2 regions of the Rheinheimera gaetbuli genome follow, and region 2 is predicted to be linked to the other one. Evidence: predicted binding sites of a transcription regulator. Region 2 holds the regulator's gene; the other holds the start of a gene.
The links. The regulator FNR, encoded in region 2, switches genes on or off when oxygen is low (the NO sensors DNR and NnrR bind a similar motif). The targets are predictions, from matches to a motif close to TTGATNTANATCAA.

Region 1 (7,964 bases), on a different contig from region 2:
TCGTTACGTTTCGATGATCGAGCGGGTTACCTGCGGCATTACAAAACACATATTCTTTGTCACCTGTTATCCGCTTTTGTGTCACCAATGCATCGAATACTGGCTGCGACATATGCACATGGCGGTAGGAATAATTATTCTTCGGTGTTGTTTCAAGATTATTGACGAGGGTTTCCTGCACCACAATTTGGCGACGTTCAAAGTCGACAAATTTCCATTTAAGCCCATCGACTTCTGCCGTGCGTAATCCAGAGAAAAACCTAACCGTGTAATATGGCCTGAAATCAGCGCGTACGCCGGCCAAAAAAATACGAACCTCTTGCAATGTAAGGGGGTTGATCAGCGGTTTATCAATTTTTAATGGCTCGACATCCACAAAGGGGTTGTCAAAGCTGTAGCGCTTTGATGCTTCTACCAGAAGTTTGCGTAGTTGCGCCATGATATGATTAATCCAGTCATTTGAGATGCGCTTTTTGCCGTTACCTGTTTTGGTTAAGCGCGATCGAAACTTCAAAATGTCAGCACGGGTTATTGCGTCCAGTCTTTGCGTGCCGAAAGTGGGGAGTAAGTAGTGTTCAAAAATGGCATTAACGTTTGCACAGTGGCTTGCTTTCCAAATGCTCTCATTTTCATCTAACCACTCAGCGGTAAATGCGCTGAACAATGGGCAGTCGCGCACAATAGAGGGTGAGTGAGGTAACGCCAAAATGCTTTGTTTTACTGATGCATCAAGCTGTGCAAAATACTTAGCTCTCGGGCTGCCTGGAAAAAAGTCGGCGTAAACAAACCGGCCCAGACGAATGGCTGCTTCAATATCATCGATAAGCTTCATAAGCTTCGCGCGGTTAGCTCTACTGTCAGTCAGTGCTGTTTGCTCGCGGCAGCGCACACCGTTATAGCGAAAATCCAACACCAGTTTATTATTACGTACAGCGATGCTAGCCATTACATACTCTCCCAGACGCCATTGGGATGAGATTTCTTGGCCTAACGGTATGGGTGTAAAGCTCCTGCTCAACAGCTTCCCAAATATAGAAAATCTTCCTGCCACCAAAAGGTCTGATATAGTGAATGCCTTCGATGAACACAGCATCTTTAAGAACTCTGTTGATGTAGCCGGCACTGAAATGTATTCTCATTGCCAAATCTTTAGTGGTGATGAGTGTTTTAGACATCGTAATTACCTGCCTGTTGTTCTTTGAGAGAACATTATTGCAGGTTACAAGTGTTCTGTCAAAGAACAATTTGTTTTTTTTGGGGGGGGCTATGATCCTTTTTAGGATTAAAGAATTGATTGCAGAAAAAGAGCGGCGGGAAAATCGCAAGATTAGTGTTAGTGAAGTAGCGCGTCACACTGGCGTTAACCGAACGTCTTTGTCGAAAATGCAGAATCCGGCAATACAACACTCTACCACCACTAATGCGATAGAGGCGCTTTGCCGTTATTTCGACTGCAAAGTGGAAGATGTAATGGTGTATCAGCCTGATGACAAGTGATTATGAATATGGTTGTCAGAATGATTTCGTTTGGACCAGTCTATGTGAGACTAATTAATTTTTGATTTGGTATTGGTGTTTAGTGACATTCATTTTTAACAGCGTCTACAAGAGCTAGCAAATGAGAGACTTTGAAGTCTTGTAGACTGCTGTAAGTTTATCAGGGAGTATTATTGGCAACTACCACAACAACTCTGGCCGTCGCTTCCGTGCGCCGGTTTTGTCTGCTGTTGCACAAACAAAATTTCATTTTCCAGCAAAATATGCTGCATTAAATCTTCTTTTAACTCTTGCAAGCCTAAATACAGCGCGGTCCAGGTGTTGCAGGCATCCTCTGGCAGCGTAATGTTGTTAGTGAGCTTATCTAAAGTTTCCAGTGCGTCACCGTGCTGCAGGTGTTCTTCTTCCATTACGCTTATCGGCCCGCTGGGGTAAATGCCACCGGCTAACATAGGAAACAGAATTTGCTCTTCCTTCATCATATGACTTTCCAGCTCCTGATACATCTCTTCCAGATGCTGTGCCAGACCGGTTGGGCAGTTGGCATCCAGTGCATGCACATGCTCTACCCGTCGAGCTAAGCGGCTAAGCTCGGGCAACTGCCGGCGATGACGTTCATGGAAGCGTTCCAGTATATAGGCAATCAGCTCTTTGACCGGTTTGGCACGCCAATCGGTAAAACTATTATCCTGCTGTTGCAGATGCTGAAGCTCGCTAAGCACAGCGGCTGGGTCAAGCTGCTTTTTGGCCAAAGCGTCGGCAAGGCTTTGTTTACCGCCGCAGCAGAAATCCAGTTTATATTGATGGAATATTGCCGTGGCGCCGGCAATGCTGGTTGCCAATTGTCCAAGCGATTGCTCTAGTAAAGGTAAGACGGCTACCGAATTCATAAAACACTCCTGACTCAATAGTTTCTGTTAGCAAACCCGTGATGTGCTTAATCACGTAATCTCCAGCAACAAAGGGCAAGAGTCAGGCCAAAACTACCACCTTTGATTTATATAGCTTTATTTTATGCTGTGGTAAATTAAACCCATAAAATATAGGGTGATAACTACCCAAGGGTAAAAAATACCATGCTGCAAGAAAGTTTAGTTGCCGACTTAGTTACCGAATTGCCCGCTGCAGTGCGCCTGCAGCGTTTGGTAAGTACGCTGCGCAGCCACTTTAGTTGCGGTGCGGTGGGTCTACTCAGGCTGGAGCATGATGTGCTAAAACCAGTGGCACTACATGGTTTAGTGCGCGAAGCTCAGGGCAGGCGTTTTGTAGTGGCGCAGCATCCTCGATTGGCAGCTATTCTGGCCAGCCGTAACCCAGTGCGGTTCGAACCTGAGTCTGAACTACCCGATCCTTACGATGGCCTGCTGGCTGAACAGCCCGGCCAGGCCTTGCCGGTGCACGATTGCATGGGCATAGCACTTTACATCGAAGGTCGCTGTTGGGGCGCACTAACACTGGATGCGTTAACCGCAGGCAGTTTTTCAGCTGCAGCAGTATATGAGTTGCAGCGTTATAGTCTGCTGGTAGAAGCCGCCGTGCGGATGACGGAGCTGGAGCAAGCCAACCGTGCGCTTAGGCTTAATCATCAAGCCGACGAGCAGCAATTTGAACCTGCCGCCAAACAGCGTTACGAGCTGATTGGCCAAAGCAGTGCGTTAAAGCAAATATTGCAGGAGCTGACGGTGGTGGCCAACTCGGATTTACCCGTGCTGTTATTGGGTGAAACCGGGGTAGGTAAAGAACTGTTTGCACGCCATTTGCACCGCAGCTCGGCGCGTGCTGCCAAACCGATGATTTATATTAACTGTGCCGCCTTGCCGGAAAGCCTGGCTGAAAGTGAGCTGTTTGGCCATAACAAAGGTGCCTTTTCCGGTGCCCAAAGTGAACGCGCCGGCCGCTTTGAGGCCGCCGATGGCGGCACCTTGTTTTTAGATGAAGTGGGTGAACTGCCACTGGCGGTGCAGGCCAAGTTATTGCGGGTACTGCAAAACGGCGAGATTCAGCGCCTCGGCTCCGATAAAAGCCGTACGGTGAATGTGCGCTTGGTTGCCGCCACTAACCGTGATTTAAAACAACAGGTTAAAAGCGGTGAATTTCGCGCCGACTTGTATCACCGCTTATCAGTATATCCTTTGCCGATACCGCCACTGCGTGATCGGCCGGATGACATTCCATTACTGGCTGGACATTTTCTCGAGTTAAACCGCAGTCGCTTGGGTTTGCGTGCGCTGCGTTTATCCGGCGATGCAGAACTGGCCTTGCTTAGCTACAGCTGGCCGGGCAATGTGCGCGAGCTGGAGCATGTGATTAGCCGCGCAGCGATTAAAGCGCTTAGTCAGGGCGCGTCGCGCAGCGATATTGTAACCTTAGAAGCCGCTTTGCTGGATATTGAAACTGCGCCTGCTGCAATAGTGCATACCGAAGTGCATGGCAATACGATAGCCAACGGCATAGCGCTAAAGCAGGCAGTAAGCCAGTTACAAAGGCAGATGATCCAACAGGCGCTGGCACAACACTGTGGCAGTTGGTCACAGGCGGCCAGACAGTTAGAGCTAGACCCGAGCAACCTACATAAATTGGCGCAGCGTTTAGGGCTTAAATAGGCGCAGATAACTCTGCCCCCATTTGAACGGAGGGGATTTGACGTTAATAAAGCTGGCGTTTTGGCGCATTCTGGCAATATGCAGCTTAGTGCTGGGTTTAATAGGTATACCGCTGCCGGTTTTACCAACTGTGCCGTTTATTTTGCTTAGCGTCTGGTCAGCTGGAAAAGGCTGGCCAGCGCTGGAGTTATGCTTATTGGCGCACCCCAAGCTCGGGCCGCCGGTGTTGGCTTGGCGCCAATCTGGTATCGTACCGCGGCGCGCTAAATACCTGGCCAGCGCCATGATGCTGCAAAGTTCATTACTGCTGCAGTTATCCACTGTCGCATTGCCGTTAAAACTGCTGTTACCGTGCGTCTTATTATTGGTGGCCATATGGCTCTGGCGGCGGCCAGAACAGATTAATCAGGATATCCAGAATGACAACACCCATCAAGCCAACTGAGCTGACAACACAACAGGCAATGCGCTACAGCCGCCAAATAATGCTGCCGGCCATGGATTTTCGTGGCCAGGAGGCACTACTGGCAAGCTCGGTACTGCTAATTGGTATGGGCGGCTTGGGCTGTGCGGCGGCGCCTTATTTAGTGGCCAGTGGCGTAGGGCATATTACGCTGGTCGATGACGATACCATTGACCGCAGTAATTTACAGCGGCAAATACTGTACCGCGAAGCGGATATTGGCCAGAGCAAAGCACAGCAGGCCGCTTTAAGCTTGCGCCAGCTTAATGCCGACATCACGATTGAAGCACTATGCCAACGCTTAAATGCTGAAGATTTAGCTACTTTGGTGCCACAGTATGCATTGGTGCTGGATTGCACTGATAATTTAGTTACCCGCAATGCGATTAACGCTGCTTGCGTTAGCGCTAAAGTACCGCTGGTTTCCGGCGCGGCTATCCGCTTTGAAGGCCAGGTCGCCAGCTTCAGTATGCAGGGCGACGGCGCTTGTTATCACTGTTTAAGCAAATTGTTTGGCGAGCAGCAGTTAACCTGTATGGAAGCCGGTATTTTAAGCCCGGTAGTTGGGGTTGTCGGCAGCATGCAGGCGCTGGAAGCGGTAAAAATTCTTGCAGGCACAGGCACGCCTCTGTACGGCAAGTTACAGCTTTTTGATGGCCTAAGTAGCCAGTGGAGCTCATTTAACCTAAATAAAGATCCGCTTTGTAATATATGTGGATAGGATTGGCATTCGTTTGAATGCTCAGCGAAGTATATCGCTGTGTACCATTTGCAGTAATTTATAGGCATCGCCTAAGTCACAGTTTTCATGGTCGCGCTTTTTATAGCCCAGTGTGGTGAGTTCTATATGCCAGGTGGGTACTACGTCTACTGTAGCCAGGGTTTGTTTTACGCAGTTAAGCGGGCAGCCGTCTACCGCCAGTATTGGCCGGCCGGATTGGGCTACTTTTACCAGTTGCTTTACTTTGCCGCCAACGCCGGCAATACAGGACATTTGCGCAGAACCTTCGCGATCGAGCACTACGGCCAAATCGTTGGCCAGCTGGGCGACGTTTGAGCAGCCGGAGCAGGCATACACCAGCGGCTTGTCTTGGTAGTCGGTGTTCATACTGAGCTCCGTTGTGGTGGAAATATTTACCCAGTGTAAAAGCTGTTGCAGCTGGCGGCTTGATATAAATCAAAGCCGCCGCAGCCTTACCCCTTCAGAGGTAAGGTGGTTTAACCCGGTCTGCCATCTGGCCTGGGTGTGGTTAGCACCGGAAAATACACCAGCACGTAAAGCGTATAGGCCAGCACCCAGCCGCCAACACCCAGCCACAACCATTGCATGGTTTGCGCCGGCCACAGCCAAATTAATAGCGTGCGGCTGATGGCCGCTGCCAGCACCAGCAAAAACGCCAGTGACATCAGCGCATGTGGCTTTAACATGCGGCCGCTGTGGCCTAATGATACCCGCGCCATCATGCTTAAAATCATGCTGCCCATGGCGCCGGCGGTTAACGCATGCAGCGCTATGCTGTTGCTGATATTCACGCCGGCGTAGCGCGCACTGTAAAGTGCCAGCCCTAGCGGTATAAACCAGTACGCCAGATGCAGCGACCACAGCAGCGGCACTTTAACCGTAAGCCAGATTTTCCAGCGCAGGCAGCGTAGGCCGGTTAGCAGGGCACTTAGGGCAAATAAGCCGCTTATCGCCAGCGGCGGCAGGTATTTGTTTATCGCAAAAAAGTGCAGCACGAAAATCAGCCATAAAGAACCCAGCGCGGCGCGATCCAGCCAGACAATAGCATCGACCTTTTTGGTTTGGGTGCCATTGGCGGTAAACATCGGTAATACGCGGCCGCCGACAATCGCCATTAGCAGGGTGATGAGCCACACCGCATTCTGGCTGCCCAGTTGCACCAGTTCATAGCGTGACGTTGCTACCCCGATATACATCAGCAGGTTACAGGCGGTCAGTAACAGTAGTACCGGAATAAAAAACAGGTTGCGCTGCTGGCCGGTTTTAATAAGCGGTATTGCCAGCAGAAAAGCGCATACTGGTAAAAAGCTTAAATCAACAGCAGCTACCAGATACAGCGGTAACCCCTGACCAAACAGTAGTAATAACCGGCCAGCCAGCCACAGCAGGCTGATAAACAATAAACTTTTACCATGCGGCGCACGGAGCCCGGTCCAGTTTTGTACTGCGGTAAGCAAAAAGCCAATCACAATGGCGCTAACAAAACCAAACAGCATTTCATGGCTGTGCCAAAACAGCACATTGGCGAAGGGTTTTAGCTGAAGCTGGCCGGCCAATGTCAGGCCCCATAGCAGCATAGCAATGGCGCTAAAAGCGGCACCAAATAAAAACATTGGCCGAAATGCCTGGCGTAGCAGGGGTAACAGCTTTTGCTCAGTAGCCAGATCGGTTATCTGCATGTGTTGTCCTCGTGGTCAGAAGTGTCATCATCAAGTAAGAAATTATTACTGCGCGCCTGTGCCAGTTTTTGCTGGTATTGTGCGGCCTGGTTGGCAAAAAACATGGTGATCATACAAAGCGCCAGAACGCCATATAAGATCATAAAACAGCCGGTGACTATGCCCAGCACATCTTGTGCTACGCCAAATAAAATGGGCAGGGTGCAACCTCCTAAGGCGCCAATGGCGGCAACAAAGCCGCCGGCACTGCCCATATGCTGTGGGTAGTAATCGTGAATAACCTTATACACACTAGCACGACCAAAGCCCTGTGCTACGCCGATGATAAAAATCAGTAAGGTAAACCACCACACATTCAGACCAATTTCCAGCTGTACGTCTTTTTCCAGGCCATGAATAATTAACGTGGTGGGTGGGTAACTTAAAAAAAACAAACAAACGATACAGACCCAGAATACGCTCCAGTTTACCGCCCGGCCGCCATAGCGATCGGCAAACCAGCCACCCAGCGCCCTCACCATACTGGAGGTGGCAACAAAGAACAGCGTAAAGGCCATCGCCTGCTGCGCATCCATAGCATAGGCCTGCATATAGTATTGTGGTAGCCACAATAACAGAGCTAAAAAGCTGCCAAATACAAAGTAGTAATACAGGGAAAATCGCCAGATGCGGGCGTCACTGCAAAGCTGGCGCAGGCTAAGCGCTTGGTGTTTGGCTGGGCTAAACTGCAGCGGTTCTTTTGGCGCCAGCAAGATAAATAACAGGCTAATTAACAGCATGCCGCCGGCATATAAAGGCCCCACCCACTGCCAGCCTGCATACTTAATAGCCAGTGGTACCAGCACAAAGGTAATAGCCACACCGGCATTGCCCACACCAAATAAGCCCAGTACCCGGCCCTGACGGCTGGAGGCAAACCACTGGCTGACATAACGTACGCCAAAGGTGAAAGACACACCGCTAATACCAAACCACAACCC
Region 2 (7,964 bases):
GCTTTACCGAAAATACTGTGCTGGACGGTGAGTTGCACCTCGATTTTTATCACCCTACCCTTGCTGCCCGCGACTTTGCTCTGGATGCACAACGTAGCGGCGAACTGCTTTATGTTGCTACGCTGCCGATAACACCAAAGGGCAAATGGCAACTGGTCGTTTCTGATGCATCTAAACAGTGGAAATTGCGCGCTGAATTGCAGCTGCCATCAATAGATGAGATAAAACTCGGTTACTGACGGAAAATTAAATTGAGCACAGCGCGTTGTTTTCACTGTGATGAAGCTATACCTGACGGTACGGACTTAAGCCTGATGTTTGATGGCCTAAGCCGCTGTTTTTGCTGTGCAGGTTGTTTTGCTGTTGCCGATACGATTATTCAAAGCGGCCTGGCTGATTATTACCGTTTTCGCACCCAGCCTGCCAGCCGCACCGAACAACTCCCGGATGCTATAGCCACCTCGTTACAAAACTTTGATGCACCCGATGTGTTAGCCGACATTGCACGCCAACAAGGTGATTTAACCGAAATCGAACTTTCAATAAGTGGCATCAGTTGCGCAGCATGCGCCTGGTTGATAGAAAAACAACTAAGGCAACTGCCTGCAGTGGCAAAAGTAAATGTGAATACGGCTACCCAACGTTGCCATCTTGCTTGGCGTAGTGACCTAACACCGTTGAGTGAGATTTTATCTGCTATTGGCAAAATTGGCTATCAGGCCAGCCCCTTTGTGGCCGATCAGGAACAACAACAATTTAAAGCCGAGTTAAATCGCTTTTTAAAGCGACTTGCCGTGTCTGGTATCATGTCAATGCAAGTGATGATGCTGGCTGTGGCCTTGTATTTTGGTGACTACACAGGCATTGAAGCATCACATCAGGGTTATCTGCGCTGGATCAGTATGTTGTTAACGCTGCCGGTCGTTTTGTATGCCGCTATGCCCTTTGTGCAAAGCGCCTGGCGCGGTATCAAAGCCCGGCAGTTAAATATGGATGTGCCGGTCAGTCTGGCAATTTATTACACCTTTATCGCATCGACATACGCTACGGTATTTAACATCGGCGAAGTGTATTTTGAATCTGTTTGTATGTTTACGTTTTTACTGCAGCTGGGTAAGTTTTTTGAATACCGCGCCCGATCCCGCGCACGTGATGCGACCAGCAATCTGCTAAAAATAATGCCAGTTAGTGCAACGTTAGTGTCTGACAATCAGCAAGATACCGTGTCTGCGCGCCGGCTAAACCCAGGCGATATTATTTTGGTGAAGGCCGGAGAAACCATAGCTGCCGACGGAATTGTTATAGTTGGTAGTAGCTCTGCAGATGAGTCCATGTTAACCGGAGAATACCGGGCGGTAAGCAAGAACGTGGGTGACACTGTACTGGCCGGCAGTATTAATCATGATGGTGTGCTTACCGTGCAAGTCTCCGCTGCACTGGCAACGTCCAGACTAGGGCATATTATTGCCCTGCAGCAACAAACACTGAGCCAAAAACCTGGCGTACTGCAAAAAACAGACAAACTAGCGCGTTACTTTGTTGAACGCCTGCTACTAATAGCCGCTGCGACCTTTGTGCTGTGGTACTTTTGGCTTGATGCTGACAGAGCATTCTGGGTAACACTATCTGTACTGGTAGCTACATGCCCCTGTGCGTTAAGTTTAGCGGCGCCAACTGCTGTTACCTGTGCACTGGCAAATCTTAACCGGCAAGGCGTATTAATTAAGCGTTCTACAGTGCTAGACGTATTACCCGAACTAAGTCATATCGTATTTGATAAAACCGGCACCCTAACCGAAGGCCGTTTTTCCCTGGCAGCTGTGTATTGTTTTCAAGATGAATACAGCGAGGCAGAATGCCTTAACCTGATTGCCAACCTTGAAACCTATTCTGAGCACCCTATTGCACGAGCTTTTGCACCTTACTTAAAACAACCTTTGTTGCTTGAACAAACACAAATTGTGGTTGGCGCCGGCATCAGCGCTCAGTACGAGGCAAAACAAGTAAAAGTAGGCAGCGCTGAGTTTTGTCAGGCTGCGCCTCTGGCGGATGCCATGGTTTACCTGACGATAGATAATCAGGTACTCGCTGCTGTAACACTGGCTGATGCATTGCGCAGCGAAGTACCGGCCCTGCTAAACAATTTACGTCAGCGTGGTTACACATTGGTGATGCTGACCGGCGACAGTTCAGCCCAGGCGGATACCCTACAGCAACAACTTAATTTTGATTTGGTAGTTAAAGGCTGCAGCCCAGAGCAAAAAGTTGAGCAAATCAACGCACTGGTAAAACAGGGACACAAAGTTCTGATGCTCGGCGATGGCATTAACGACAGCCCGGGCTTTAATGCTGCTCATGTCTCGGTTACATTGCAAACAGGCAGCGATTTGTCGAAGAATCAAGCTGATGTGGTATTGTTGCAACCCAGTATCGGTTTGTTGGCTCAGCTTTTGGCTGGCAGCACCGAAGCCCAACGTATTATTAAACAAAATCTCGCCTGGTCGGTAGGCTATAACTTATTGATTATACCGTTAGCCGTGGCCGGTTTTGTTTCGCCATACATTGCGGTGCTGGGTATGTCATTCAGCTCATTGCTGGTGGTGTCTAATTCATTAAGGCTGCTGAAAAAATGAGTGTAATTTATGTATTGATCCCCATTGCCATCCTGTTTGTCATTATTGGCCTGGCGGTATTTTTCTGGGCTGTACGCAGCAAGCAATTCGAGGATTTAGACAAAGAAGGTTTCAGTATTTTATTCGACGATACTAAAGCTACAAATAAACAACAGCAAGATAGCAATAACGATAAGGCACCGCAGTGAACAGTGATTTCGCCGCGGCACTGTTGATTGGTTTAATAGGTAGCAGCCATTGTCTGGTCATGTGTGGCGGTATTGCCGGTGCGTTGCAACTTAGTATGACGGGGTCTGCTAAACATAAGTTACTATTACAACTGCATCTTAGCGCCGGGCGTTTAACCACCTATGCATTGTTTGGTGGCGCAGTAGGTTATTTTGGTGTGAGTGCGATGCAACTGGCTGGCGCATCACTGCTATGGTTGCGTCTGGTAGCTGGCTTGCTGTTGCTAATGATGGCGCTGTATATCAGCCGCCTGTGGTTTGGCCTGCTAGTCCTGGAGAAACTGGGCCAACATATTTGGCGCCATGTCCAACCCCTGGCGCAACGTCTGCTACCACTGAAACGCGCAAGTAATGCGTATGCCTATGGCATGTGCTGGGGTGCTTTACCCTGTGGATTGGTATACAGCACCTTAGGTTGGAGCTTGGCCAGCGGAAGTGCCGGCCAGGGCGCGTTTATTATGCTTGGTTTTGGCCTGGGTACTATGCCTGCTATTTTACTAACCGGTTCAGCGGCAACGTTGTTAACACAACTAAAGAATCAGCGCGCCTTTCGCTACAGCGCAGCATTGCTTTTGGCTATTTACGCAATTTATACGATTTGGCTTGCTATCCGCAGGCTGGTTTTTTAAGCTAGCAGCTGTTGGTATGTCAGAGAAAAATGAAGGAAGTAGGTATGCAACGCTCAGCGATAAACTGTCAGGATTGCGGCTTTAGTCAGCTTTGCCTGCCTTTCTCACTAAACGATACCGAAATGACCCGGCTGGACGATATCATTCAGCGTAAACGCCCATTACACAAAGGCGATATGCTGTTTGAATCTGGCAATATACAAAAATCTCTGTTTGCTATCCGCACCGGATCTTTTAAAACCTTTACCTTAACTGAGCAGGGTGAGCAACAAATTACCGGCTTTCATCTTCCGGGTGATATTGTTGGTTTTGACGGCTTAAACAGCCAGCAACATCCGAGCTATGCAGAAGCACTTGAAACAGCCATGGTGTGTGAGATCCCACTACCAAACCTCGATACCTTGCTCGATCAATTACCACGCCTGCGCCAGCAAATGATGCGCTTAATGAGCCAGGATATTCAGTCTGATCAACAAATGATGCTGCTGTTAAATCGCAAAACTGCCGAACAAAAACTCGCTACTTTTTTATCACAGCTGGCCCAGCGTTATGCCAGCCGTGGCTTTTCTGCTACAGAGTTTCGTTTGACAATGACCCGCAGTGACATTGGTAATTATTTGGGGCTAACAGTAGAAACGATCAGCCGCCTGCTTAGCAAAATGGACAAAGAACAGCTGATCAGTGTGGACGGTAAACTCATAACTCTTCAAGATGCACCGGCATTGAATAAACTGGCAGCATTAACAGCACATTGTTAAAACGGTACAGTTTGACCTCTGTTTGACCTGCATCAGGTTATTGCTCAGCAAATCAGGCTAGTTTGGCTACACTTTATTAAATACTATTGTAGCGGAGCCCGTTATGTCTGAATTTAACCATGTACTGGTAGTCATCGACCCAACCTCTGATCAACAGAAAGCCTTAAATCGCGCTGTACAACTGGCGCGATTACAACACTGCCAACTAACAGCCTTTGTCTCAGTCTATGACTTTTCCTATGAAATGACCACGATGTTGTCCGGCGAAGAGCGGGAGTCAATGCGCCAGGCGGTTATTAAAGACAGAGAGCTGTGGCTGAGTGATTACTTAGCCGCGCCACGCGCTGGCGGTATAAATATAGACGTTAAAGTGGTATGGCATAACAGACCGTTCGAGGCGGTTGTGCATGCGGTGCTTGAGGATGGCTATGATTTGGTTATTAAGGGCACGCACGACCACGACGTACTTAAATCAATGATTTTTACCCCTACTGACTGGCACATATTGCGTAAATGTCCATGCCCGGTACTGTTGGTAAAAGACCATGACTGGCCACAAGGCGGCAATATTGTTGCGGCGGTGAATGCTGGCAGCCAGCAAGAGCAACATCAATCATTAAATCAGCGTGTTATAACCAAAGCACAACAAATGGCGGAAATGCTTAAAGCCAACACCCATCTGGTTAACGCCTACCCCGGCACGCCTGTTAATATTGCTATTGAAATACCTGAGTTCAATCCTCAGGAGTATAACAGTACGATGAAAACGCACCATGCTGATGCGGTAGCAGAGCTGGCCAAGCAGTACGCCATCACTACGACACATGCCCATGTGTTGGAGGGTATGCCGGAGGATGTTATCCCACAATTGGCCAAACAACTGGATGCAGAAATGGTGGTAATTGGTACTATTGGTCGTACAGGCCTGTCTGCCGCCATTATCGGTAATACTGCGGAGCATGTTATCGATCGGCTGGATTGTGATGTACTGGCAGTAAAACCAGATAACTTTGTCTGTCCGATGCAGAAAAGCTGAGTTTTAGCGCGTTGCTAGCTTTGGTATTGCGGCGCACTTGGCTATAATGTGCGCCATTTTCACTAGTGGTAACTGTTATGACGCACGCCGCCCAAGCCAAAGCTCAATATAATCTGAACAAACTGCATAAACGCCTGCGCCGAGGCGTGGGACAAGCTATCGCCGATTTCAATATGATTGAAGAAGGCGATAAAGTGATGGTGTGTTTATCAGGCGGTAAAGACTCCTACACCATGTTGGATATTTTGCTAAATTTACAGCAATCTGCGCCAATTAACTTTTCACTGGTCGCGGTAAATCTGGATCAAAAGCAGCCCGGCTTTCCGGCTGACGTACTGCCGTCTTACTTAAGCCGGATTGGCGTTGATTTTACCATCGTCACCGAAGATACCTACTCGATTGTTAAAGAAAAAATCCCTGAAGGTAAAACGACCTGTTCTTTATGTTCCAGGCTACGCCGCGGTATTTTGTACCGTACAGCGAAAGAGTTGGGTGCAACCAAAATTGCCCTGGGCCATCATCGGGATGACATGCTGGAAACCTTGTTTTTAAATATGTTTTATGGTGGCAAAATGAAGTCAATGCCGCCTAAGCTGGTCAGTGACAATGGTGAACACATTGTTATCCGACCTCTGGCCTACTGCAAAGAGAAAGATATTGAAAAATACTCCATTGCCCGCCAGTTTCCGATAATCCCCTGTAATCTTTGTGGTTCGCAAGACGGCTTGCAACGTCAGGTAGTAAAAGAGATGCTGCAAGATTGGGATAAACGCTTTCCGGGCCGCATTGAAACCATGTTTCAGGCCATGCAAAACATAGTACCGTCACATCTGGCAGACAAAAACCTGTTTAATTTTGCTGCACTGAGCAAAGACACTGAGCTTCAAGAGCGTGATATGGCGTTTGACAAAGAATCAGTACCGGCAGTACCGGTAGGCCTTGAGGCAGAAGACGATGCCGAAAACGACAACCCGCTGCAAATTATTGCGCTAAGCTAAACGATAGGCAAAACAGCAACGATGCACTGTTAAGGTGTGGCGTTGCTAATGAGCGGTAGCAGGTATAATGGCCGTTGACTAAACTGCCATTGCGCCTGCTCTGCCACAGTTTTATCAAGTGTAATTTCACAACGGTCTTTCTCACACCGCGTTATACGCTGTGCAACGGCATCTACCTCAGCGGTAACACTATCGTCAGCTAATTGCACTATTACCCCCGCCACAGTCGGCAGCCAGTGTTTGCCTAAACCAGCCATATCGTCCAGCAGCAAATCAAACTGGCTTTGATAGTGTGCCAGCGTGGCATAATCCAAGCTTAGCGGCAGACGCATGCGCGATCGCAAACGAAACTGCACCTGACAAGGTTCAGCATTGTCAGCCTGCAACACTTTGAGCACTGCATTACTGTTTTTTAGCTCTTCATCGTAGGGCAAGCTAATTTCGCCGTTGCCCGCCGTGTCCAGGTTAATATCATGCTGGTCGCTGAGCAATTTAAGGCTGTAAAAACGGCAGGGTTTGCCGCTACGTTCACCAATTAATGCAAACGCCAGAGTAATATCGCTATATTCAGGTTGCTGTAACTTTTTCATCCGGCCATAAAAGCCATTGTAATGCAGTTGCAAATCAGAATAGGCTGGCATTGCTAACAGCGGTAGCAGTAATAAGAACCAGCGCATATTATTCTTCCAACAACTTACGGTTAAAGCGGATCATACCACTGATTTCAGCTATATATTCGTCTCCACGCTCAGAATATGAACCTAAGCCTGCTGCTAATGCCTCACCACGCAAGGGTCTACCCTCACTACGTAGCTGGGCACGGATGCTACGAAGGCTATCGTAGGTATGAAAGGTATTCAGGTTATAAAAGTAGCTTTTTATACTGGCGCCAGGACTGCTAAACTTAGCAACCTCATGGTTTTGTCCTTCAGCACGAGCCTGCGGCACCAAACCACAACCTTCGCGAAAACACCACTGACCAAAAAAGTTATAGCCCTCAACAGCAAAGCGGCTGGTACCCCAGGCTGACTCGTTAGCTGCTTGCATTAGTACCAGGGTGTCAGGAATAATGTCTACCCGCTCTAATAACTGCTGCAGCATAGTCTGATCCGTTTCAGCCACATCCATGCGAAATTCATCATATAAACTATATAAAAATGCATATTCCTCTAATGAGATACGCATACGTTTTTGCTTTTTTTGTTGTATGTCCAGTAATTGCTCACGCAGCGAGCGCAAACGGGCATTTTCCCGTTTTACAAAAGGCCGTAAATAATTAAAAAATGCCCGTTTACGTTCGGTGGTATCAGTGTACAGGTTAAAATCTGGCAAGGGCTGAAAAACGATAGCAGGTTGCGTATATGCCAGACGGGCTAATACTTTTTTCTGATCCGCTGTACTTAACGCCGTTAAGCGATTTGGCTTCTGCCAGTCGTCCAGCGAGTCCAATTGTTTTACTGGTTCAAGCTCAGTAAAAGGACTAAATGCTGCCGCTATAACGGCAAGCCAAAAAAACAGTACTATGATTTTCTTTATAAACATCTATCACCTTAAAACGACTGCTACACTGCCGCATTACGCGCATTAGTAACCAATTTATTACAAATTAAGCTAGCCATTTTACCTGCTAGTGCAGTTTTATACGATGAAAAACTGAATTGGTGTAGTTTTTTTCTGTTTAGC

Region 1: the regulator FNR is predicted to act here: its motif matches at 5,731-5,744, upstream of ACYVIC_RS16200 (putative zinc-binding protein).

The regions. Positions count from the first base shown of each region.
Region 1 covers NZ_BAAGTL010000025.1:232,964-240,927, reverse strand. Annotated here, with positions in the region: gene ACYVIC_RS16230 (Arm DNA-binding domain-containing protein) at 1-1,093, opposite strand, end outside; gene ACYVIC_RS16225 (helix-turn-helix domain-containing protein) at 1,267-1,497, shown strand; gene ytfE (iron-sulfur cluster repair protein YtfE) at 1,668-2,387, opposite strand; gene norR (nitric oxide reductase transcriptional regulator NorR) at 2,574-4,100, shown strand; gene ACYVIC_RS16210 (YbaN family protein) at 4,138-4,545, shown strand; gene moeB (molybdopterin-synthase adenylyltransferase MoeB) at 4,520-5,284, shown strand; gene ACYVIC_RS16200 (putative zinc-binding protein) at 5,306-5,671, opposite strand; gene ACYVIC_RS16195 (NnrS family protein) at 5,782-6,984, opposite strand; gene ACYVIC_RS16190 (MFS transporter) at 6,975-7,964, opposite strand, start outside.
Region 2 covers NZ_BAAGTL010000006.1:282,412-290,375, forward strand. Annotated here, with positions in the region: gene ACYVIC_RS06250 (FixH family protein) at 1-239, shown strand, start outside; gene ACYVIC_RS06255 (heavy metal translocating P-type ATPase) at 252-2,633, shown strand; gene ccoS (cbb3-type cytochrome oxidase assembly protein CcoS) at 2,630-2,821, shown strand; gene ACYVIC_RS06265 (sulfite exporter TauE/SafE family protein) at 2,818-3,489, shown strand; gene fnr (fumarate/nitrate reduction transcriptional regulator Fnr) at 3,519-4,247, shown strand; gene uspE (universal stress protein UspE) at 4,351-5,283, shown strand; gene ttcA (tRNA 2-thiocytidine(32) synthetase TtcA) at 5,361-6,281, shown strand; gene ACYVIC_RS06285 (DUF2987 domain-containing protein) at 6,311-6,958, opposite strand; gene ACYVIC_RS06290 (glucosaminidase domain-containing protein) at 6,960-7,823, opposite strand.